DNA from 4 places in the Devosia sp. 1635 genome. Region 1 is predicted to be linked to each of the others. Evidence: predicted binding sites of a transcription regulator. Region 1 holds the regulator's gene; each other region holds the start of a gene.
What was found. Region 1 encodes PhoB, which activates phosphate uptake and scavenging genes when phosphate is short. Its sites were predicted from a motif close to TGTCATNNANCTGTCAT; they were not measured.
Positions count from the first base shown of each region.

Region 2: a site for PhoB is predicted at 2,028-2,044, ahead of HRU92_RS13350 (DUF2794 domain-containing protein). Genes of this name have one in related genera too.
Region 3: a site for PhoB is predicted at 3,390-3,406, ahead of ugpB (sn-glycerol-3-phosphate ABC transporter substrate-binding protein UgpB). Genes of this name have one in related genera too.
Region 4: a site for PhoB is predicted at 2,365-2,381, ahead of HRU92_RS04355 (alpha-D-ribose 1-methylphosphonate 5-triphosphate diphosphatase). Genes of this name have one in related genera too.

Region 1 is NZ_JABAOM010000002.1:400,236-405,379, forward strand. Features, by position in the region: gene pstB (phosphate ABC transporter ATP-binding protein PstB) at 1-606, shown strand, start outside; gene phoU (phosphate signaling complex protein PhoU) at 635-1,342, shown strand; gene phoB (phosphate regulon transcriptional regulator PhoB) at 1,439-2,140, shown strand; gene HRU92_RS08805 (GNAT family N-acetyltransferase) at 2,246-3,436, shown strand; gene HRU92_RS08810 (GumC family protein) at 3,443-4,765, opposite strand; gene HRU92_RS08815 (hypothetical protein) at 4,978-5,144, shown strand, end outside.
Region 2 is NZ_JABAOM010000003.1:221,628-226,771, reverse strand. Features, by position in the region: gene acnA (aconitate hydratase AcnA) at 1-481, shown strand, start outside; gene HRU92_RS13360 (VOC family protein) at 608-973, shown strand; gene HRU92_RS13355 (DUF1223 domain-containing protein) at 1,082-1,783, shown strand; gene HRU92_RS13350 (DUF2794 domain-containing protein) at 2,105-2,452, shown strand; gene HRU92_RS13345 (GNAT family N-acetyltransferase) at 2,533-3,030, opposite strand; gene HRU92_RS13340 (Bax inhibitor-1/YccA family protein) at 3,130-3,900, opposite strand; gene thpR (RNA 2',3'-cyclic phosphodiesterase) at 4,102-4,641, shown strand; gene HRU92_RS13330 (invasion associated locus B family protein) at 4,858-5,144, shown strand, end outside.
Region 3 is NZ_JABAOM010000001.1:741,493-746,636, forward strand. Features, by position in the region: gene HRU92_RS03680 (sn-glycerol-3-phosphate import ATP-binding protein UgpC) at 1-89, opposite strand, end outside; gene ugpE (sn-glycerol-3-phosphate ABC transporter permease UgpE) at 92-940, opposite strand; gene ugpA (sn-glycerol-3-phosphate ABC transporter permease UgpA) at 951-1,835, opposite strand; gene ugpB (sn-glycerol-3-phosphate ABC transporter substrate-binding protein UgpB) at 1,905-3,230, opposite strand; gene HRU92_RS03700 (Na/Pi cotransporter family protein) at 3,508-5,144, shown strand, end outside.
Region 4 is NZ_JABAOM010000001.1:867,380-872,523, reverse strand. Features, by position in the region: gene HRU92_RS04365 (Hint domain-containing protein) at 1-404, opposite strand, end outside; gene phnN (phosphonate metabolism protein/1,5-bisphosphokinase (PRPP-forming) PhnN) at 511-1,059, opposite strand; gene HRU92_RS04355 (alpha-D-ribose 1-methylphosphonate 5-triphosphate diphosphatase) at 1,056-2,204, opposite strand; gene HRU92_RS04350 (cold-shock protein) at 2,529-2,744, shown strand; gene HRU92_RS04345 (hypothetical protein) at 2,919-3,143, shown strand; gene HRU92_RS04340 (hypothetical protein) at 3,255-3,476, opposite strand; gene HRU92_RS04335 (hypothetical protein) at 3,820-4,059, shown strand; gene HRU92_RS04330 (Crp/Fnr family transcriptional regulator) at 4,056-4,790, opposite strand; gene HRU92_RS04325 (iron ABC transporter permease) at 4,916-5,144, opposite strand, start outside.

The DNA of each region.
Region 1 (5,144 bases):
CGCATGAACGACACCATCGAAGGCGCTCGAGTCGGCGGCACCATCAAGCTCGACGGCGAAGACATCTACGATCCCGCGCTCGACGTGGTGGAACTGCGCGCGCGGATCGGCATGGTGTTCCAAAAGCCCAACCCGTTCCCCAAATCCATCTACGAGAACGTCGCCTACGGACCGCGCATTCACGGCTTAGCGCGCAACAAGTCCGATCTCGACGAGATCGTTGTCTCCTCGCTCCGCAAGGCCGGTCTGTTCGAGGAGGTCAAGGATCGCCTCAACGAGCCCGGCACCGGTCTGTCGGGCGGCCAGCAGCAGCGTCTCTGCATTGCTCGCGCCATCGCGGTCGGCCCCGAGGTCATCCTGATGGACGAGCCCTGCTCGGCCCTTGATCCGATCGCCACCGCAATCATCGAAGAACTTATCGATGAGTTGCGCGAGAACTACACGATCGTGATCGTCACCCACTCCATGCAACAGGCAGCGCGTGTGTCCCAGAAAACCGCGTTCTTCCACCTGGGCAAGCTGATCGAGGAAGGGGTGACCGAAGACATCTTCACCAACCCGGTCCACAAGCAGACGCAAGACTATATCATGGGCCGCATCGGCTGATTTGCCCGGCACCAACGGAGGAAACGCCATGCCCGCCACTAAAGACCACATCGTAACGTCCTACAGCGACGAACTGGTCGCGCTTGCCCAGGCCATCGCGGAAATGGGCGGCATGGTGGAACTCGCCATCGAGAACGGCACCAAGTCGCTGCTCAAGCTTGACCGCGAACTGGCCGACCTCACCATCATCGCCGACCAGCGCATCGACGACATGCAGCGCCGCATCGACGACATGGCGGTGTCAATGATCGCCCGGCGCCAACCCATGGCTTCGGACCTGCGCGCCATCATCACCGCGATCCACGTCGCCCAGGACCTGGAGCGCGTCGGCGACATGGCCAAGCAACTGGCCCGCCGCTCCCTCAAGCTCGAAGGCATGAACCTGCAGCCCACCTTCTATAACGGCGTCAAGAACATGACGGCGCTGGTGCTGGGCCAGATCAAGAACGCACTCGATGCCTATTCGAACCGCGACGCTGCCGCTGCCATCGAGGTTTGCAATCGCGACGACGAGGTCGATGCCATGCACACATCGCTCTTCCGCGAACTCCTGACCTATATGATGGAAGACCCGCGCAACATTACCACCTGCACCCACCTCCTGTTCTGCGCCAAAAGCCTCGAGCGGATCGGCGATCACGCCACCAACATTGCCGAGCGGGCCTACTACCTGCAAACCGGCCGGCAGCTTACGGGCGACGTTCAGGAACTGCACCGCACGCAAATCAAAGCATAGCACGCACCAAGGTTTATTTTGGCGCCACCCTGCCCCTAGGGAAAGGGAGTGCGCAGTTGAACAATCGGGCCAATGAGCCCGACTGGAGGGTAACCCATGCCAGCCACAATTCTTGTTGTCGAAGACGAAGAAGACCTCTCGATCCTCCTGCGCTACAATCTCGAGGCAGAGGGCTTTGCGGTGCTCACGGCCGAAACCGGCAATGATGCGCTTGAGCATATCAAGGACAAGGTTCCCGACTTGATCCTGCTCGATTGGATGCTGCCCGAGATTTCCGGGATCGAGTTGTGCCGGCGTCTCCGTGCCCGCCAGGAAACCGCATTGATCCCCATCATCATGCTGACGGCTCGCGGCGAGGAAGAAGAGCGCATCCGGGGTTTGGCGACCGGCGCCGATGACTACATGGTCAAGCCCTTCTCGGTGCCTGAACTGGTTGCCAGGGTGCGGGCCCTGCTGCGCCGCGCCAGCCCAAATCTCGTCACCGCCTCGCTCAAGCTGGGTGACCTGGAACTCGATCGCACCACTCACCGGGTGCGCCGGGGCAGCCGCGACGTCCATCTTGGCCCTACTGAATACCGCCTGCTGGAATATTTGATGCGCCATCCCGGCCGGGTTTATTCGCGCGAGCAGTTGCTCGACGGCGTTTGGGGCAACGAGGTTTATGTCGATGAACGCACCGTTGATGTGCACATCGGCCGCCTGCGCCGCGCGATCAACCGGGGCCGCGATGCCGATCCGATCCGCACGGTGCGGGGCGCTGGTTATGCCTTTGACGAGCGTTTCGCCCAGCCCGCCTGAGCGATCCTGCTCTCGCCTGTTGATGATTTTGTAACGATCTGCTCAAGCGGTTTGTTAAAAGCCGGCTGCTAACGCTGTTTTCTTGAGGGAACGGCGGGGCAGTGCATGACCACCACGGATCAACGCCTGATCAACGAGCTTGCCAACCAGCCGGCTCCGGGTTCCACGACGTCCGGCGGCGGCATCACCCTGCAGCGCGGCCTCGCCGCTGCCGAGCCGGCGTGGCGCGCTCTTGAGCGCGAGGCGATCTTCACGCCCTACCAGCGCTTCGACTGGATTGCCGAGATTGCCCGCGCCCAGCAGCTCGAAGATGCGGACTTCGTCACCCTACAGATCGAATTCGATGGCAGCCCCGCCGCCCTGCTTCCCTTGCATCTTCACCGCAAGGCCGGCTGCACCTTTGCGGCCATTCCCGGCTCCTCCTTTGGCAACAGCGACTGGATGCCTGTTCGGCGCGATGCTGCGGCGCTTCTTACCCGACCCGTGCTGAACCGGGCCTTTGCCCGGTTGCGAGACGAGGCCGGCGTCGATGTGCTCAGCTTCGAGCACCTGCCTGCCCAATGGCGAGGCATAGACAATCCCCTGCTCAGCTTTCCCCATCAGCCTTCGCCGGACCATTTCTATTATGCCGACATTGCGCCCACCATGCTCGAAACGCTTCCTAAGAAGCGGCGGGTCGATATCCTGCGCGGGCGTCGCCGGCTCGAGGAAACGCTAGGTCCCGTCACTTTGCGCCGCGCCACAACGCTCGAGCACATCGACCAAGTCCATGCGGCCTTCCTTGAGCATCGCTCCGTGCGATTCCGGCAAATGGGCGTGCCAAATGTCTTTGCCGAGCCTCACTTCCGCGCCTTGTTCCGGGATGGGGCCATTGCCGGCGCCAGCGAGGACAAGCCGGCCGTAGCGCTCCATGCGCTTTATGTCGGCGAGGAAATCGTGGCGACGGCGGTAGGCACCTATTCCCCCTGTCATTATTCGCAATACATCAACTCCAACACGGACGGGCCGGCCTCCAAATACAGCCTTGTGGGCCTCCTGATGTTCCTGCTGGTGGAAGATCTTATCGCCGCCGGGATCAGCAGCATCGATATGGGCGTGGGCGATTTCGCCTACAAAACCTCCTGGACCCAGAAGACGCCGATCAACGACGCGGCGATTGCGCTAAGCGCTAAGGGCACTGCCGCCGCCGCCCTCCTTAATGGCAAGCGCGCGCTTAAGCGGCACATCAAGCAGAACGACAAGCTTTGGAGCTTTGCCAAGCAGCTGCGCCAGTGGCGCCAGCCAAAACCCGACTGATCGACCCTATCCTGCAGCCGGACGACGGGCCACAAGGCTCGTGACGATCAGATAGGTCAACACCAGCGCTCCCGCCGTGATCATCACCGCCAGCAGTACCAGCCCGGTCTTGGGCGAAACCGGTGCACTCGACACCACCGGATGCGACACCAGGCGCATATCAGGGAATGCAGCGCCCCCGTCTACCTGAGCCCGCGCCGCTTCCGCCTGCTGCAGGTAACGCTCGAGGACGCTACGTTGCGCCGCCGCATCGCGCTGCAGCGCCGCGAGGGCCACGCTGTCGCGCTCTTCCCCGCCGACGGATTGTTGCAAGATCTGCTGGTCGGCCGCCAGTGCCGCAGCCAGAGCCGCTTCAGTCTCGGCCTGCCGATCCATCTGGTCAGCAATGTGCCGCGCCGCGGTAGCGAGTTGCGCATCGACGTCCGCAATCTGCGCCCGCAATCCCAGAACATTCGGATGGTTGAACGATAAACTGCTGGCTTGCTGCGCCAGCTGTCCCTGCAGACTGGCCCGGAGCTGAATGAGACTTCTGCCCCTTGCATCCGCCGCCAGTTCCGTGCTGCCCACCAGCGAACCTCCTAGCGCCAGGCGCTGCCGCAGCACCGCCGCACGCGCCCTGAAGCTCGAACTGCGCTCCTCAGCCGCAAGCCGTCGCCCCGCCATGTCGCTCAATTGGCTGCCAACCATGCTGCCCTCCGGCAGGTCCCCAATCGTCCCCCGCGCAATGCGGAACTTGGCCACGGCGTCCTCGGCTTGAAACACTCGCTGCCGCAACTCCGGTATCGTGCTCTCAAGCCACGCTAATGCCTGCCGGGCATCGTCGAGCCCCTGCTGCGCCCGCCGGGCGATCGCGGTTTCGGCGATGCTCAGCGCCAATTGGCGTGCCAATTCGGGTGCATGTGCCCGGGTCTTCAGCCAGATTATCGCGGTTCCCAATTCGCTCGTTACCAACGTACGCTCTTCGAGCGCCAGCACCGCGGCGTCAAACGCCGCCTGCCCCGTTTCGCCGCCGTTGAACTCGGCTTGCTGCGCCAGCCCGAGCTGCGCCACCACATCCATCAAAGTGTCGCGTGACCGCAGCAATTGCACATTGCTGGAAATGGTCGCTCGGTCCGGAACTGATACGGACGCTGGCTGACCCGCCCCGAAGTAGTTGGGTCGTGGCTCCACCAGGATCGTGGCCGAAGATTCATAAAGCCGGGGAACGCGTGACACGGCAACATATGCCAGCACGGGCACCACAAGGAGCACCAGCAGCGCGGCCCACCGGCGCGCCCAGATAATTCCGAGCAGCTGATAAAGGTCGATCTGGGAGTCAAACGCGCGCAAGCAACTGGCCTCTAACGGCAGGAACCGGGGCAGCCTAGTGCCTTTCCATGTTCACGCCGTTAACCGCGGGTGGAAATGCTTGGGAAAGCATAGAAACAGCAACACGACTGGCGCTCAGCCCCAATCATCTTCCCTCCCAATTGTTGCTAATTGCAGCGAGATTTTCTTCATTCTTTGCTGGCTAGGTTTTTGCCCAGTAATTGGGGGCAGAAGTGAACAGCAAGCGTCTTGTTATCTCAGGGGTGCTGGGCGGGCTCGTCCTCGCCTTCCTCGCCGTCATGGCAGTTTCGATTTTGCGCGAAGTGCCCGGCACCAACAGCTACGCGCTGCTCGCCCAATCCTGGCTCGAAGGGCGGCTCGATACCACCGGGCCGTGCTT
Region 2 (5,144 bases), on a different contig from region 1:
GGGCGTTGAAGGTGGCTTCACCAAGGGTCCCGATGGCTCGCAGATGCCGATCTATGATGCGGCCATGGCCTATCAGGGCCAGGGCACGCCGCTCGTGATCTTTGCGGGTAAGGAATATGGCACGGGCTCATCGCGCGACTGGGCGGCCAAGGGCACCAATCTCTTGGGCGTTAAAGCCGTGATCGCGCAGAGCTTCGAGCGTATTCACCGCTCCAACCTTGTGGGCATGGGCGTGATCCCGCTGCAGTTCAAGGACGGCGAGAGCTGGCAGACGCTGGGGCTCGACGGCACCGAAACCATCGACATCGTCGGGGTGGAAAACCTGGCTCCCCGTGCTATTGTGCCGGTCAAGATCACCCGCGCCGACGGCACAAGCTTTATCATCGAAACCCGTTGCCGCATCGATACGGCCAACGAGCTCGATTACTACAAGAATGGCGGCATCCTGCACTATGTGCTGCGCAGCCTCGTGGCCGCATAAGGGTTCATTCCCGCGCCAGATAATTCTTGATGGCGGCCCTTGGGGGCCGCCATTTTCGTTTGCTGCTGACAGGGTTTGTCGCAAGGGGCTGCGAGGGTTCCGCCATACGCAAATGGAGTGGAAAAAATGATCGATCATCTGGGCATTGTCACCGGGCAGTTCGAGCCGATGCTGGCTTTTTACAAGGCAGCATTGGCTCCGCTCGGCTATAGCCAGCAAGCGGCCTATCCCGGGGTTGCGGGGCTGGGCGGAACGGGCGAACCCGCCGATCTGTGGCTGACCGCAGCCGACGGCGCGATGCCGGTCCATGTCGCCCTACGCAGCCCCGACCGCGCGACCGTGGATGCATTCCATGCCGCCGCTCTCGCCGCAGGTGGCCGCGACAATGGTGGCCCGGGGCTCCGGCCCAATTACGGTCCCGATTATTATGCCGCCTTTGTGCTCGATCCCGACGGCAATAACCTGGAGCTGGTCTGCCACGCTCCCGCCTAAGGTTAACCGAGCCGGTATTTGTCACCCCGTTTTGACTGGCGGGCCAACCAATCTGTGGCTTACAACTTGGGGATGGTTCCTCCTTGCACCCCCGCCGTAATCATGGCGATGATCGCACTTCTGGCCATGGCCCCCTCTAGCCAGGCCGAAAGCCTGCGCGAGCGGCCCAAGGCTGTGGTTGAATTGTTTACCAGCCAGGGCTGCTCGTCCTGCCCGCCGGCCGATGCGCTGCTGTCGAGCCTGGGCCGAGACGAGGACGTGATCGCCCTCGCCTTTCATGTCGATTATTGGGATTATGTGGGCTGGAAGGACACTTTCGGCAATCCGGCCAATTCCGACCGGCAGCGCGCCTATGCCAAGAGTTGGGGCACGCCGCGCATCTACACGCCGCAGATGGTGGTCAACGGCAAGCAGGATGTGGTGGGCTCGCACCGCGCCGAAGTGCATAGCGCCATTCGCTCGGCCAGCCTGACCCTGCCGGTGGATATCGAAAGCGATGCCGGCATGCTCGAGGTCGAGATCGGCCCTCGTGCCGGAACCGCCGATGCAGTGGTTTGGCTCGTCACCTATCTGCGCCAGGCGCAGGTGCAGATCGAGCGCGGCGAAAACGCGGGCAAGGCGATGAGCTATACCCAGGTGGTCACCGGCCGACACATGCTGGGCATGTGGGAAGGCAAGGCTGGCGCTCGTTTCAAACTGCCATTGGCCGAACTTGCCGCCGAAGCGGGCGACGGCATCGCCGTGATCGTGCAGGAAGACCGCAATGGGCTGCCAGGAGCCATTCTGGGCGCTGCGTCCTACGAGCGCTGACCCCCAAACAAATCTCCCGCCGCTGGAAACCAGGGACGGGAGAAGTTGACTGCTCTTTGGAGGAACTGGTGGCGGCGTTCTTCGGGGGGCTCGGTCGGCCAGCCACCAGCCTTGGGGCAACGATGACACTGTCGCGGTGCAATGGGGCAGCCAAAGGGAAGCAGTGTGGCCTAAATGGGGTATTTTGGCCTAGGGCGATGGCGGTGCCGTGAAGCGCTTGCATCGCCGGTCGAATGCCGCGATCATGACGGTTCTGCAACAAGGAGTGCGAGGCCAAGCGTGCAAGCGCGTGTTCCAAACAGCAAGCCGGTGAAGCTCGAATTGGTGCATCAGGCCGAGGCGCCGCCCAGTCCGCAGCCCAGCAAGGTCCCAGCCATTGTTGCCTTTGACCGCAAGGAACTGGCGCTGATCCTGTCGGTTTATGGCCGCAAGGTCGGGCAGGGCGAGTGGCGAGATTACGCCATGGACTTCCTGCGCGAGCGGGCAGTGTTTTCGGTATATGCCCGCGTGTCCGAGCGACCACTTTACCTGATCGAGAAAACCCCGCGCTTGCGCAATCGCCAGGGGCAATATGCCGTTACCAACCAGCAGGGCCGCATTTTGAAGCGCGGCCACGAACTGGCGCAGGTGCTCCGCGTGCTCGATCCGCAACTGGCGGTGGTGGGTTAACCGCCTGTTGCCGGTCCGGCGGACTGCAGCCGCGCCTCAGCGGGTGTTGCTCAGGCTCATCGGTTTAACAAGCTGCCTGATTAAAGCGCCAGTTGCAGGTGCACGATGTCGTGCCAGCGGTCGAATTTGAGGCCAACCGCTTCGTAATACCCGACGCGGTGGAAGCCAAATCTCTCGTGGATGCCGACCGAGTTGGCCGTATCGGCGGTGATCACCGCCAGCATCTGCTTGAAGCCAAAGGCCCGCGACTGCGTCAGAAGCTCGCTCAGCATTGCCTTGCCGATGCCGCGCCCGGTTTCGGCAGGATCGAGATAAAGCGAATCCTCGCAGGTGAAGCGATAGGCCGCGCGGGGCCGATAAAAGCTGGCATAGGCATAGCCGATGGGCTTGCCCGCGCGCTCGGCGATGATCACCGGATGACCCAAGCGCAAGAGGCCCGCATATTTCTCGGCGATGGCCGTTTCGTCGGGCGCTTCGGTATCAAAGGTAATGGCGGTGTGATCGACATAATGTCGGTAGATGCGGGTGATCGCGGGCACATCGGACCACTCGAACGGGCGCAGGCGGAAGTCGGACACGATACGTCAACTCGACAAAGCAAAGGGACCGCAGCCTTTATGACTGCGGTCCCCAAACAGTGTCCATCGAAATCCGCGGCCCAGGGCCGCGGGTCGGAATTATTCGCGGTTGCCGAACAGGCGGAGCAGCATCATGAACAGGTTGATGAAGTCCAGATACAGCGAGAGCGCACCCATGATGGCGTTCTTGGCGAGCGTGTCGGCACCATGGTGCTCGGCATAGCTTTCTTTGATCTTCTGGGTGTCATAGGCGGTCAGGCCCACAAAGATCAGCACGCCGACAGCGGAGATGATGAACTCCATCATGCTCGACTGCATGAAGATGTTGACGATCGAGGCGATGATCAGGCCGATCAGGCCCATCATCAGGAAAGAGCCCATCGCCGTCAGGTCACGCTTGGTGGTGTAGCCATAAAGGCTCATCGTGCCAAAGGTTGCCGCGGTGATGAAGAACACCTTGGCGATCGAAGCGTCGGTGTAAACCAGGAAGATCGAGCTCATCGACAGGCCCATGATCGCCGAGAAGGCCCAGAAAGTGGCCTGGGCGGCGGGCACGGAGAGCTTGTTGATGCCAAAGCTCAGCACCATCACGAAGGCGAGGGGCGCGAGCATCACGACCCACTGCAGCGGGCTGGCATAAAGCAGGTAACCCCACTGGGTCACATACTGGCCATTGGCCAGTTGGGCCACGGCGGCATCTGGATTGGTGGTGATGGCAGCGGCGGCAGCAAACCAGGCCGCAAGGCCAGTTACCACCAGGCCAATGCCCATGTAATTGTAGACGCGCAGCATGTAACTGCGCAGGCCCTCGTCGATGGCTAAGGCCGAGCCGGCCCGCGCATTCAGGGTCTGACGGTCATATTCAGCCATATGCACTATCCTTTCACTGACGGATAAGGCGGTTTCCTCCCGCCGAGGGCGTTGTTGGGCGCCACTTGATCGGTAATATGGATGGGGGAGAAGTCCTTTACAACCCTGTTCGCCCAGCCGCGACGATTCGACTGCCCCTCTCAGGCAGTTATGCTAGGCTGGCTGCGATTGTCTTGCCTGCCCGCGGGCAAAGGAGGCCTCATGCCCCGGCTGTTTACTGGCCTTGAAGTTCCCGGCGATATCGCCTTTGCCCTGTCGCTCAAGCGCGGCGGCCTCAGCGGCGCGCGCTGGATCGATGCCGAGAATTACCACATCACCCTGCGCTTCATCGGTGATGTGGATCATGGCACCGCCAATGAAGTCGCCGACAGCCTCGACCGGTTGAGCCAGTCTCTGAGTTTTCCGGTGCGGCTGACCCATCTGGGTGCCTTTGGGGGGGCCAAGCCGCGCGCGCTTTATGCCGCAGTTGAGCCCAGCGAGGCGCTCAGCCGCCTGCAGGCGGCCCAGGAGCGGGTGCTGCAGCGCGCCGGCCTTCCCGCCGAGGGCCGCAAATTCGTGCCCCATATAACCTTGGCCAGGTTGCGCGGCTCGGCGCCCGAGGAGGTGGCCCGCTTTATCGCCGAGGCCGGGCGCTTCGAGCCGCTTGAATTCACGCCCAGGCGCTTTGTGCTGTTTTCCAGCCGTGACTCGGTGGGTGGCGGCCCCTATGTGGTCGAGCAAAGTTATTCGCTCGAAGCGTGAGCCGCTCACGGCAGTGTTAACGCGAGCTTGACCCTTTACCTGCAAAGCACGTCATTGCCGCTGCCCCGCGCCTTTTTAGCGTCACGATTGCCGCTCACTTGATGGCTAGCGCTGGGGCGTGGCGGCGCTTGACACCTTAGTAACCATGTGGGGCTTAAGCTTGCGAGCAGCAAATCCCACTAGATGCGTACCTTCAAAGATGAGGAAGATTTGGCGATGACGTTGAAAACCGGTAGCCTTGTGTTTGGGCTCGCGGTCGGCGCGGTCATGGCTCTGGCCCCTGTCGCGCAGGCGCAGCAGGCAACCGAGCTCGGCAGTTTCAATGCCTGGACCGCCTGGCAGGCGACCGATGCTTCGGGGGTGCTCTGCTATATCTCGGCCGCGCCGCAATCGAGCGAGCCCGCCGGTGTTAATCGCGACCCCGTTCACTTCATGATCATTCACCGTAAGGGCATGGGCACCAAGAACGAGGTGCAGACCATTATCGGCTACCCCTTCAACAG
Region 3 (5,144 bases), on a different contig from region 1:
CCATCGGCGACACTGAGATTGATGCCTTTGACCGCCATGACATCGCCGCCATAGCTCTTTTGCAGGTCGACTAGGTTGATGGTTGCCATATCTATTTTTCCGTTTCGACCAGGCCTTTGACGAACAGGCGCTGCATGAGAAGGATAACGAGCACTGGAGGGAGCATGGCCAGCATCACCGCTGCCATGACGAGGTTCCAGTACGGATCGGTGTCGGCACTGGCCGCGAGCCGTTTGATGCCCATGACGATGGTGTAATAGCCGGTGTCGGTGGTCACCAGCAGCGGCCACAAATACTGCACCCAGCCATAGATGAAGAGGATCACGAATAGCGCGGCGATATTGGTCCGGCTGAGGGGCAGCAGGATGTCGCGGAAGAACTTCATCGGACCCGCGCCATCCACCCGCGCCGCTTCCATCAGTTCATCGGGAATAGTCAGGAAGAACTGGCGGAAGAGGAACGTCGCGGTCGCCGAAGCGATCAGCGGAATGGTGAGACCGGCATAGCTGTTGAGCATCCCGAGATCCGCCACCACCTTGAAGGTGGGCATGATGCGCACTTCCACCGGCAGCATCAGGGTGATGAAGATCATCCAGAAGGCGAGCAGGCGGAACGGGAACTTGAAGTAGACGATCGCATAGGCCGAGATGATCGAGATGGCGATCTTGCCGATGGCGATGGTCAGCGCCATGATCGTGGAATTGATCAGCATCATCCAGACCGGCGGCGCCCCGGCCGAAGACAGGCCGTTGGTGAGCATCCGCGCATAATTGTCGATCATATGCGGCCCGGGCAGCATGGGCGCCAGCCCACGCGAGAACGCGTCCGCGCCATGGGTGGAGGCGATGAAAGCCAGGTAGACCGGGAACGCCACCACGGCAACGCCGACGATCAGCAGCAGATGCGTGAGGATATTGAGGAAAGGCCTGTTTTCGACCATGACCGGCCTCCTAGTATTGCACGCGCCGTTCGACCCAGCGGAACTGGACGACGGTCAAAGCGATAACGATCAGCATCAGCAGCACGGACTGGGCCGCCGACGAGCCGATATTGAGGCCAACAAAGCCGTCGGCATAAACCTTGTACACCAGCGTGTTGGTGGCGCCCGCAGGGCCGCCGGCGGTGGTGCCGTCGATAATGCCGAAAGTGTCGAACATGGCGTAATTGATGTTGACGATCATCAAGAAGAAGGTCGTCGGCGACAGCAGCGGGAACACAATGGTCCAGAACCGCTTGAACGGGCCGGCGCCATCGATAGCGGCCGCCTCGATCAGTGATTTCGGCACCGATTGCAGACCCGCCACGAAGAACAGGAAGTTATAGGAAATCTGCTTCCAGCTGGCCGCGATGATCACGAGGATCATGGCGTCGTTGCCGTTCACCCGGTGGTTCCAGCGATAACCGAACGCATCCAGCAGATAGGGCACGATGCCGATCGTGGGGTTGAACATGAACCACCACAGGATACCCGCAACGATCGGCGCCACCGCATAGGGCCAGACCAGGAGCGTGGTGTAGAACTTGCCCGAGCGCAACAGCCGGTTAACCGCCACAGCCAGCAACAGCGCCACGCCCATCGAGAGGATGGTGACGCCGACTGCGAACACCGCCGTGTTGGAGGCCGCGCGCAGATAGCCGGGGTCGGCAAACAGCCGGGTATAGTTCTGGAACCAGATAAAGGTGGTTCGGAAGCCGAACGGATCTTCGCGTTCAAAGCTCGACCGGACTGCCTGGGCCGCGGGCCACAGGAAGAAGATGATGGTGATGATCAGCTGCGGCGCCAGCAGCGCGTAAGGCAGCAGTTTGTTGGGGAAAATCGTGCGTTTGGACTGCATTGGGGCTCGCTGGCTGGGCCTCGGATGAAGACCCGCACCATTGGCGCGGGTCTTCCTGACGGTAGCGGATTAGCTGTTGTTGGCTTCGAAATCGCGCAGGATGGCGTTGCCGCGCTCCACGGCGCTGTCCAGTGCTTCCTGGGCGGTCTTCTGGCCGGCCAGCATGGCCTCGAACTCGGCGTCCACGGCATCGCGGACCTGGGTCAGGTTGCCGAAGCGCACGCCCTTGGAGTTGGCTGTGGGAGTGCCGCGCATGATCTGCTCGATGGCGATGTCTGAACCCGGGTTCTTGGCGTAGTAGCCCTGCTCCTGGCCCAGCTCATAGGCTGCCGTGGTGATCGGCAGATAGCCGGTGAACTGGTGCCAATCGGCCTGCACTTCGGGCTGGCTCAGATAGGTGAAGAACTTGGCGACGCCCGAATACACTTCGTCGGACTTGCCGTTCAGCACCCACAAGGTGGCGCCACCGATGATCGAGTTCTTGGGCTCGTCGATCAGGTCGTCATAATAGGGCAGGGGCGCAAAGCCGACTTCGAAGTCCACGGCATTGCGGATCACGCCAGCGCGGCCAGCCGAGGAGTTCATGAACATCGCGCATTCCTGCGCCACGAACTTGGGCTGCGAATCGTTGCCGCCCACCGGGCCGCCATACTGGAACAGGCCTTCGTCAGCCCACTTCTTGAGATTGCCCCAATGCTTGACGACCGCTTCATTGTTGAACGTCAGCTCGGAAGCGGCGCCACCAAAGCCGTTTTCGAGCGTGCCGAACGGCTGATCGTGCAGAGCCGACATGTTTTCGGTGTGGATCCAGGTGATCCAGGCCGTGGTCAGGCCGCACTTGGCTGCGCCGGAATCGACGATCTTGCGCGAGAATTCTTCCACTTCCGCCCAGGTCTTGGGCGCGACTTCCGGATCAAGGCCGGCTTTTTCGAACACGTCCTTGTTGTAGTAGAAGATCGGCGTGGACGAGTTGAAGGGCATCGACAGGATGTTGCCTTCGGTGTCCGAATAATAGCCGACAACTGGCTGCAGGAAGGCGCTCGGATCCCACGGCTCGCCCTTGTCGGTCATCAGCTGGTGCACGGGATAAACGGCGCCCTGGGCAGCCATCATCGTGCCGGTGCCAACTTCATAAACCTGCACGATGGCGGGCTGCTCGTTGGCGCGGAATGCCGAGATTGCGGCATTGAGCGTTTCGGGATAGGTGCCCTTGAAGACGGGCGTGACCTTGTACTCGGTCTGGCTTTCATTGAAGCCCTGCGCCACTTCCTCGAGCTTTTCGCCGAGTTCGGCGCTCATGGCGTGCCACCAGGTGATTTCGGTCTGAGCATAGGCCGGTGTTGCCGACATCACGGCGACCAGTCCTGCAGACAACAGCAAAGCGTTTTTGAACATGCTCACTCCCATGTTATTGCGCTGGGAGCTTTTCGTCCCAAGCTTGGCACCACTTGATAGCATCGATTCTTCCTTTGCAAACTGAAATGCTCATTTGAACATTCAAGAAGGGGGGTTGATGGCCTTGCTGCAGCCTGCTTAGGCTTCTAGTTGGAGCACCTAACCGTTTTATGACAGCGCACAGCGTCATTCGCGGTTTTGCCCCAAGCAGTTGCATCACTGGGGTTCATGTGAACATCATAGGGGCTGGCCATTTGGCCGCTCAAGGAGGCGTCGTTTGTATTTCATCGCAGTGCATCTGGTAGCCGCCATCGTGCTGCTGCTCTGGGCAGTGCGCATGGTGCGGACCGCGGTTGAGCGCGCCTATTCGCCCCAGCTTAAGCGTTTGCTGGCTTACGCCAACAAAAGCCGCATCGGCGCCGCCGCTGCCGGCACTGCCATGGCCGTTGCCCTGCAAAGCTCCACTGCCGTTGCCGCGCTCGCCTCGAGCTTTGCTGCCGGCGGGCTCCTCGAAGGCGGCACGGGCCTCGCACTGATGCTGGGGGCCTATTTCGGCTCGGCGCTCGTGGCCAGCATCCTGTCCTTTGATCTCACCCTCCTCATGCCCCCGCTGATCATCATCGGCGGCATGCTGTTCCTGCGCGGCCAAAGCCGCGGCACCAAGCAGCTCGGCCGCATGGTGCTGGGCATCGCCTTTGTGCTCCTGTCGCTGCAAATGGTGGGGGAAGCCACCGCCCCCTGGCGCGACAGCCGCGCGCTGGGCTCGGTCATCACCTATCTGCAGGGCGATCTCTGGACCGGTTTCCTTGTCGCCGCGCTTATCACCTGGGCGTCCTATTCCTCCGTCGCCAGCGTTCTCGTCATCATCTCCTTTGGCGCCACCGGCCTTATCCCGCTCGAAGTGGCCACCGCCTTTGTGCTCGGCGCCAATCTGGGCGGCACGCTGATCTCCTGGAGCATGACCCGGGCCGCCGATGTGCGGGCCCGCCGCATCGCTGTTGGCGCGCTGGCATTCCGCGGCGGCGCTGCGATCCTCGTTCTGTTGCTGGTCCAGCTGCTGCCCCATCTGCTTGACGCTATTCCAGGCAGTGTCGGCCTCCAGGCCAGCATCCTCCATATCGGCTTCAACTTCGCCGTTCTGGTGCTGGGTTTGCCGCTAACCGGCCTTGTTGCCCGCCTGACCGAACGCTTCATCAGCGAAGCGCCGGTCGAAGGCGAGCTCAATGTCGCGCGGCTGCGCAGCAACGCTCTGCTCTCGACCCCTACCGGCAACATCGATGCCGCGCTCGCCAGCGCCACGCGCGAATTGCTGCGCATGAGCGAAACGGTCGAGGTCATGCTCCAGCCGGTGATGGAAATCTTCCAAAGCTGCGACAAAACAGCCATCCGCCGCATCAAGGCGCTCGAGTCCGAGGTCGATCAGGCCAATCGTGAGATCAAGCTGTTCCTCACGCGCCTTGAATGGGAGGAAATGGACGCCGCCCAGACCCGCCGCGCCAAGGACCTGACCAATTTCGCCATCAGCCTCGAACAGGCCGGCGACATCATCGTCAAGCAGCTGCTCAAGCTCGCCGAGCAAAAGCAGGAGCGGCGCCTCGCCTTTTCGTCCCAGGGCTGGAACGAGCTGACGGACCTGCATGCGCGCGTGCTGGGCAACATGCAACTGGCCTTCAATGTGCTTGTGTCCGAGGACACCGATTCGGCCCGCCAGCTCGTGGCGGAGAAGGACGAGATCGGCGTGCTCGAGCGGCGCAGCATGGAGCAGCATTTCAGCCGCATGCGCGACGGCAACCCCACCAGCATCCAGTCGAGCGACCTGCACCTTGAAACCGTGCACGCCCTGCGCCGGATCAACTCCCTGCTGACCGGCATCGCCTATTCCATCCTCAGCGACAGTGGCGAACTGCTCCGCAC
Region 4 (5,144 bases), on a different contig from region 1:
TCGCGCGAGACCAGCAGGTCGCGACTGGGGACATTTCGGGCCATGGCCGAGCGGCGGATGCGAACCGGCCGCATCGTGAGCGACCAGCCGGCGGCGGGACGATGGCGCAGGCTGCGCCCGATCCATTTGACGGGCTGAGTGCCGGAAGCGGTTTGCACGAGATCGCCGATCCGCAGGGTTTCGACGGCAACAGTGCCCTTGGCGGTCCCGATGCGCGTGCCGGGCAGGAAGCAGGAGACGGCGTCAGTGTCGGCGGCCCCACCGCCAATCACGGAGCGGGACCGGGCGCTGCGCCGGTGCCCGCCCGACCCGCAAGCTGCGAGCGAGCCGGCCAGGAGCGTAGCGGTGAAAGTGCGGGTTGCCTTGGCGAGAAACTCACGTCTGCCGATGCCAGGAAGATCCATGCTGCTGCCTACTCTCGTAACTACAGAACACTGTATAGAGGTGCAGAATCACGCACAGTTAAACATTGGAGTAAGCTGGACTTTCCCGTACTTACTATAGCTTAGTTCACCGCCCGCCGAGCTCTTGCAGCAGCGTCACGAATTGAGCGCCGGCAACGGAAAGCTCACCCGAATTGTCAATGACGACGGCGTTGGCGGGCACGGTGTTGCACTCGATGCGGCGCGCGAGGCGTCGCTCCACCGAGGCCGGTGATTCCCGGCCGCGGCGCAGGAGCCGCTCGGCGATCACCGGGCGATCAGCCACCACGGAGACGACCACCGCGGTGGGATAGCGCTGCAGCAGCGCTGGCAACACGCCGCGGGAGAGATTGGCGACGACGACCCGGCCACTGGCGAGTTCATGTTCCAGCGCGACCGGAAGACCGTAGCGCAGGCCGTGGGCAGCCCAGCTAAGCGCGAAATCGCCGCGGGCTTCGGCGGCCATGAAACCTTCGGGATCAAGCGTGTCGTGATCCTCGGCATTGCCATCGGCGCTGCGGGTAACGACCCGGCGCACGAAACAGATCTTATCGCCCAGCCGATCGCGGGCGAAGCGGATCAGACTGTCCTTGCCGACGCCACTGGGGCCAACAACGGCGACGAAGGTGCCGGTCATACCACCCGGCGACCTTGGCGCCACACGGTCAGGACGATCGGGATGCCGTCTTCGATGCGCAGATGCACCAGGTCGGCGCGCTTGCCGACGGCGATCTCGCCACGGTCATCAAAGCCGATGGCGGCGGCCGGACGCTTGGTGACCAGTTGCACAGCCTTGGGCAAGCTCACCCCTTCGGGGCCGTCGGCGAGGGCAAAGGCGGCCTGCAACATGCTGAAAGGGATGTAGTCCGAGGAGATGATGTCGAGCAGGTCGGCGGCGGCCAGCGCGCGGGCCGAGACATTGCCTGAGTGGGAGCTACCGCGCACCACATTGGGCCCGCCCATCAGGATCGCCATGCCCGCCTCACGGGAGGCGCGCGCCGCATCCAGCGTGGTGGGAAATTCGGCAATATGGGTGCCGAGCGTCACTGCTTCTTCCACATGGTCTGAGGTCGCGTCGTCGTGGCTGGCCAGCACGATGGCGCGGCTTTGGCACAGATCGGCAATGGCGCGGCGGTGGCGGCCGGCAAAGGTTTGCGATTCGATGTTGCGCCGCGTGGTGAACTCCTCGAGCGCGGCGTCGCTGAGCTTGAGCTTGCCCTGGTAATAGGACTTATAAACCTCTTCCTTGACGAACTGGCGCTGGCCCGGCGCGTGGTCCATCAACGATGCCAAGCGCACCTGGGGATCGTCCATCACCTGCAAAAAGCTCTCAAGGCAATCGGGTGCGGAAACCTCGCAGCGCAGATGGACGTGATGTTCGGCGCGCAGGCGCCCTGCCCGCGTCCCCGCCGCAATCGCCCCGGCCAGAATGCGCGACTCATCCAGGCCGACATCGGCGTGCTCGTCGGTGCCAACGCGAATGGCATCAAGCACGGTGGTGATACCCGAAGCGGCGATCTGGGCATCATGGGCCTGCACTGCCGCGACAGGGTTCCAACGCACGCGGGGACGCGGGGCGTAATGGGTTTCGAGATGGTCGGTATGGAGTTCCACGAGACCGGGGATCAGGTAGTCCCCCTCCAGATCCGTGCCGGATGCACTTATGGTGCCGATCTCGGCGATATGCCCGTCCACAACACGAAGGGAACCCTGGATCACCTCATCGGCCAGCACCATACGTGCATTGTTGAGAACAAGGTCTGCCGGGAAGGCTGTGGTCATGGAAAGGTCCGCAGTGAAAAGCCGGAAGAAGGCCGGAATAATATGATGGTAGTTGGGCCGCCGGCATGTCGCCAGCCTTTAAAGCGCCAGCCGCTTCCCGGGGCCTAACTGGCCCGGTTTGGCGCGGCGGACATGCGGCCTTGCTTTGAACACCATTGACTGTCATACAAGGGTTACACGTTTACAGCCAATCGTCGGCTGCCTGATCTTCCGGTTCTCCGGGCCCTGGCTCCCTTCTCTTTCTTGCGAACGTTATCACCCTTGCGCATGTCGCCCAAGGGAGCGCTCGCTTGCATGTGCTTCGGGCTTTCAAAGGACTTCATCATGGCAACCATCAATGGTACCGTAAAATTCTTCAACACCACCAAGGGCTTCGGCTTTATTTCGCCTGAAGATGGCAGCAAGGACGCTTTCGTCCACATCTCGGCAGTAGAGCGTTCGGGCCTGCAGGGCCTGTATGAAAACGACAAGGTTTCCTACGAACTGGAAACCGGTCGTGACGGCAAGGTTTCGGCAGCCAATCTGTCGCTGCTGAGCTAAGCCCAAGACTTTAGCACCGGGGTGCGCCGCCTGGCACATCCCGGTGTTTGTTTTGTTCCAGGCGGGAGTGCTCTTGTGTCGGCTAACTTGAAAAGTATCGCAGTGCCAATGAAGCGCAGCCGGGGTTCCGCAGCTGCTGCCCCTGTGCCTGCGGTGACTGATAATGTTGCGCCGATGGCCCGTAGCATCCCTGCCCCCGTTGCCCGCCAGGTCAACCATCTCTACAGCACCGGCGATCGGCTGATGCTGCTGAGCAATGTGCGCGCAGGCAAGGCGGCGACGCCATGCGTCGTGCTGCGCCTGCTGCCGTTTGAAGGCCGCGAATTTCAGTACCGCGTCCACGATGATTCCGACGGTCGCGAGCGCGTCGTCGCCGAGGCTGATCTGCAGGGGCTTTAAGCCCGGGCCTGCAGAGGGCTCCGCCCCGATAACATCCAGTGCCGTGCTGTTCAGCGCCTTGCAGGCTTCTGCGGGGCGCTTTTGCCGTTGGAGCGCCGGTCCGGGCCAGCGCTAAACCGCGCCGGCCGTGCCTGGTGCCTGCAAGAGGCTGCGGGTGTGGGGATCGGAAAGGGCGGCATTGAGTGCCTCGGCCAGCAGCCGGGCATTGAGCGACATCGCTGCCGTCATCCCAAAGCGCTGCTCGAGCCGCGACACTGCTTGCGCCGTCACCGAATCGGCTGATGCGGGTTGCTCGTCGAGAATGGTCTGCATGGTGTGGGGTAGCAGGTGCATCGTATCGGCCCCGGTGCGTTGCCTCGGCACAGTGCGCTTTTGGCGGTTCGGCGTCACCCGCAAGAGTTGCGAAACCATAAGTTGCCCACAGGAAAGCCCAAGCTGGGCAAAGCACCCGCGGCGGCGAGCACCGCTTCGGAGCCCCTTTATTGGTATCACTTTGCGGCTCACGATTGCTTGACCTAAATCATGGGCAGTGGCCGGATTTCACGATAGGAGAATAATCAGGACCTTAGCCGCACAAGCTTGCTTGGCGTGGTGCAAAGACCCGAGCCCGGCGCAGGTTAATTCAGCAACTGGCCTGCTCCATCTTCGTTGACGGGCTACACAGGGTGCCTTTGTGATGCAGCGCTTCTTTTTCGACGTCGATGACGGGAGCTTCCACGAAGACTCGGAAGGCACGAACCTGCGCGACGAACAGGCCGCGGAGGATGAGGCTGTGAAGGCGCTGGCCGAGATGGTGCGCGATTTGATTCCCACCTCGCCGCCGGGCAGCATCACCATGTGGGTGCGAGACGAGCACCAGGAGCGACTGCTGGAGCTCTCCATCAGCTTGACGATCAAGCGGCCGGGCCAGGCTTAGCGCCTGCGGGTCTCGTGGAGGTAATAGAGGTAGGCGGGTTCGAACTGCGCGAGGTCGCGCAGGGCGGGCCAATCGAGCACGGTCGCCTTGCCCCCCTCCAGGCTGACCAATCCGCGCTGCTGCAGGGCCTGCAAGCTATGGCTGGCAAGGACAATGCTGGCGCCGATCACATCGGCCACTTCGTCCTGGCTTAGCGGGAAGGGAAAAGGCCCGCCTTCGAGGTCGCCGATCATCTCCCAGCGGACATAAAGCTCGCACAGGATATGGGCGACACGGGCAAGCGTCTGGGTTTGGCCGATCATGGTCATCCAGGCGCGGAAGGTGGCGGCATCGATAAGGGTTTCGCGCCAGAGAAGGTCGCTCAGCGCCGGGCTGGCGTGGATAGCCTGCCCGATGTCCTCGTGGGCGATCAAGGCTACCTGGCAGTCGACCGTTGCCACCAGGTCATGGTCCATCTTCTTGAGATGGTAGCTGTGCAGATCGGGCACATCCCCCGGGATGTGGATGGAAAGGATCTGCCGATTGCCCTGGGGCGTCAGCTTGCGGCGGTGCAGCATGCCTTCGAGCAGCAGGCAACTATGCCGGGAGATTTCGCCATCGCTGACGACGTGCTCACCCTTGGCCAGCGACTTGACCTGGAGGGGCATGGCGTCGATCGCCGCCTTCATCTCCTCGGTCAGTTCACCAATGGCTTCCAGCTTACGGAACAGGTTGCCGGTTTCTGCTTTCATGGGATCCCCCGGGCAGCGCGGACAAACAGCGCCGACCAGAGGGTTAGCCTAGTTGCAGCACGCAACCAAGGCAATCATGCTGGTGGGCGTGAACTGGCGGACAGCTTGCCGCCAGCTCCACCGGGTTAAACGCGCAGTTCCTTGTGACCGCCGGGCAGGCGCATCAGCAGGAAGAGGGACAGCATGGTCAGCGCCAGCAGGATCGTCGACAACGCAGCGGCGGTGCCGAGCTGGCCGCGGATCACCTGGGCGTAGATGCCCAGCGAGAGCGTTTGCGTCGAAGTGTTGTAGAGGAACAGTGTCGTGCTGAGCTCAGTGATGATGGTCACCCAGCTCAGCACCGCGCCCGACATG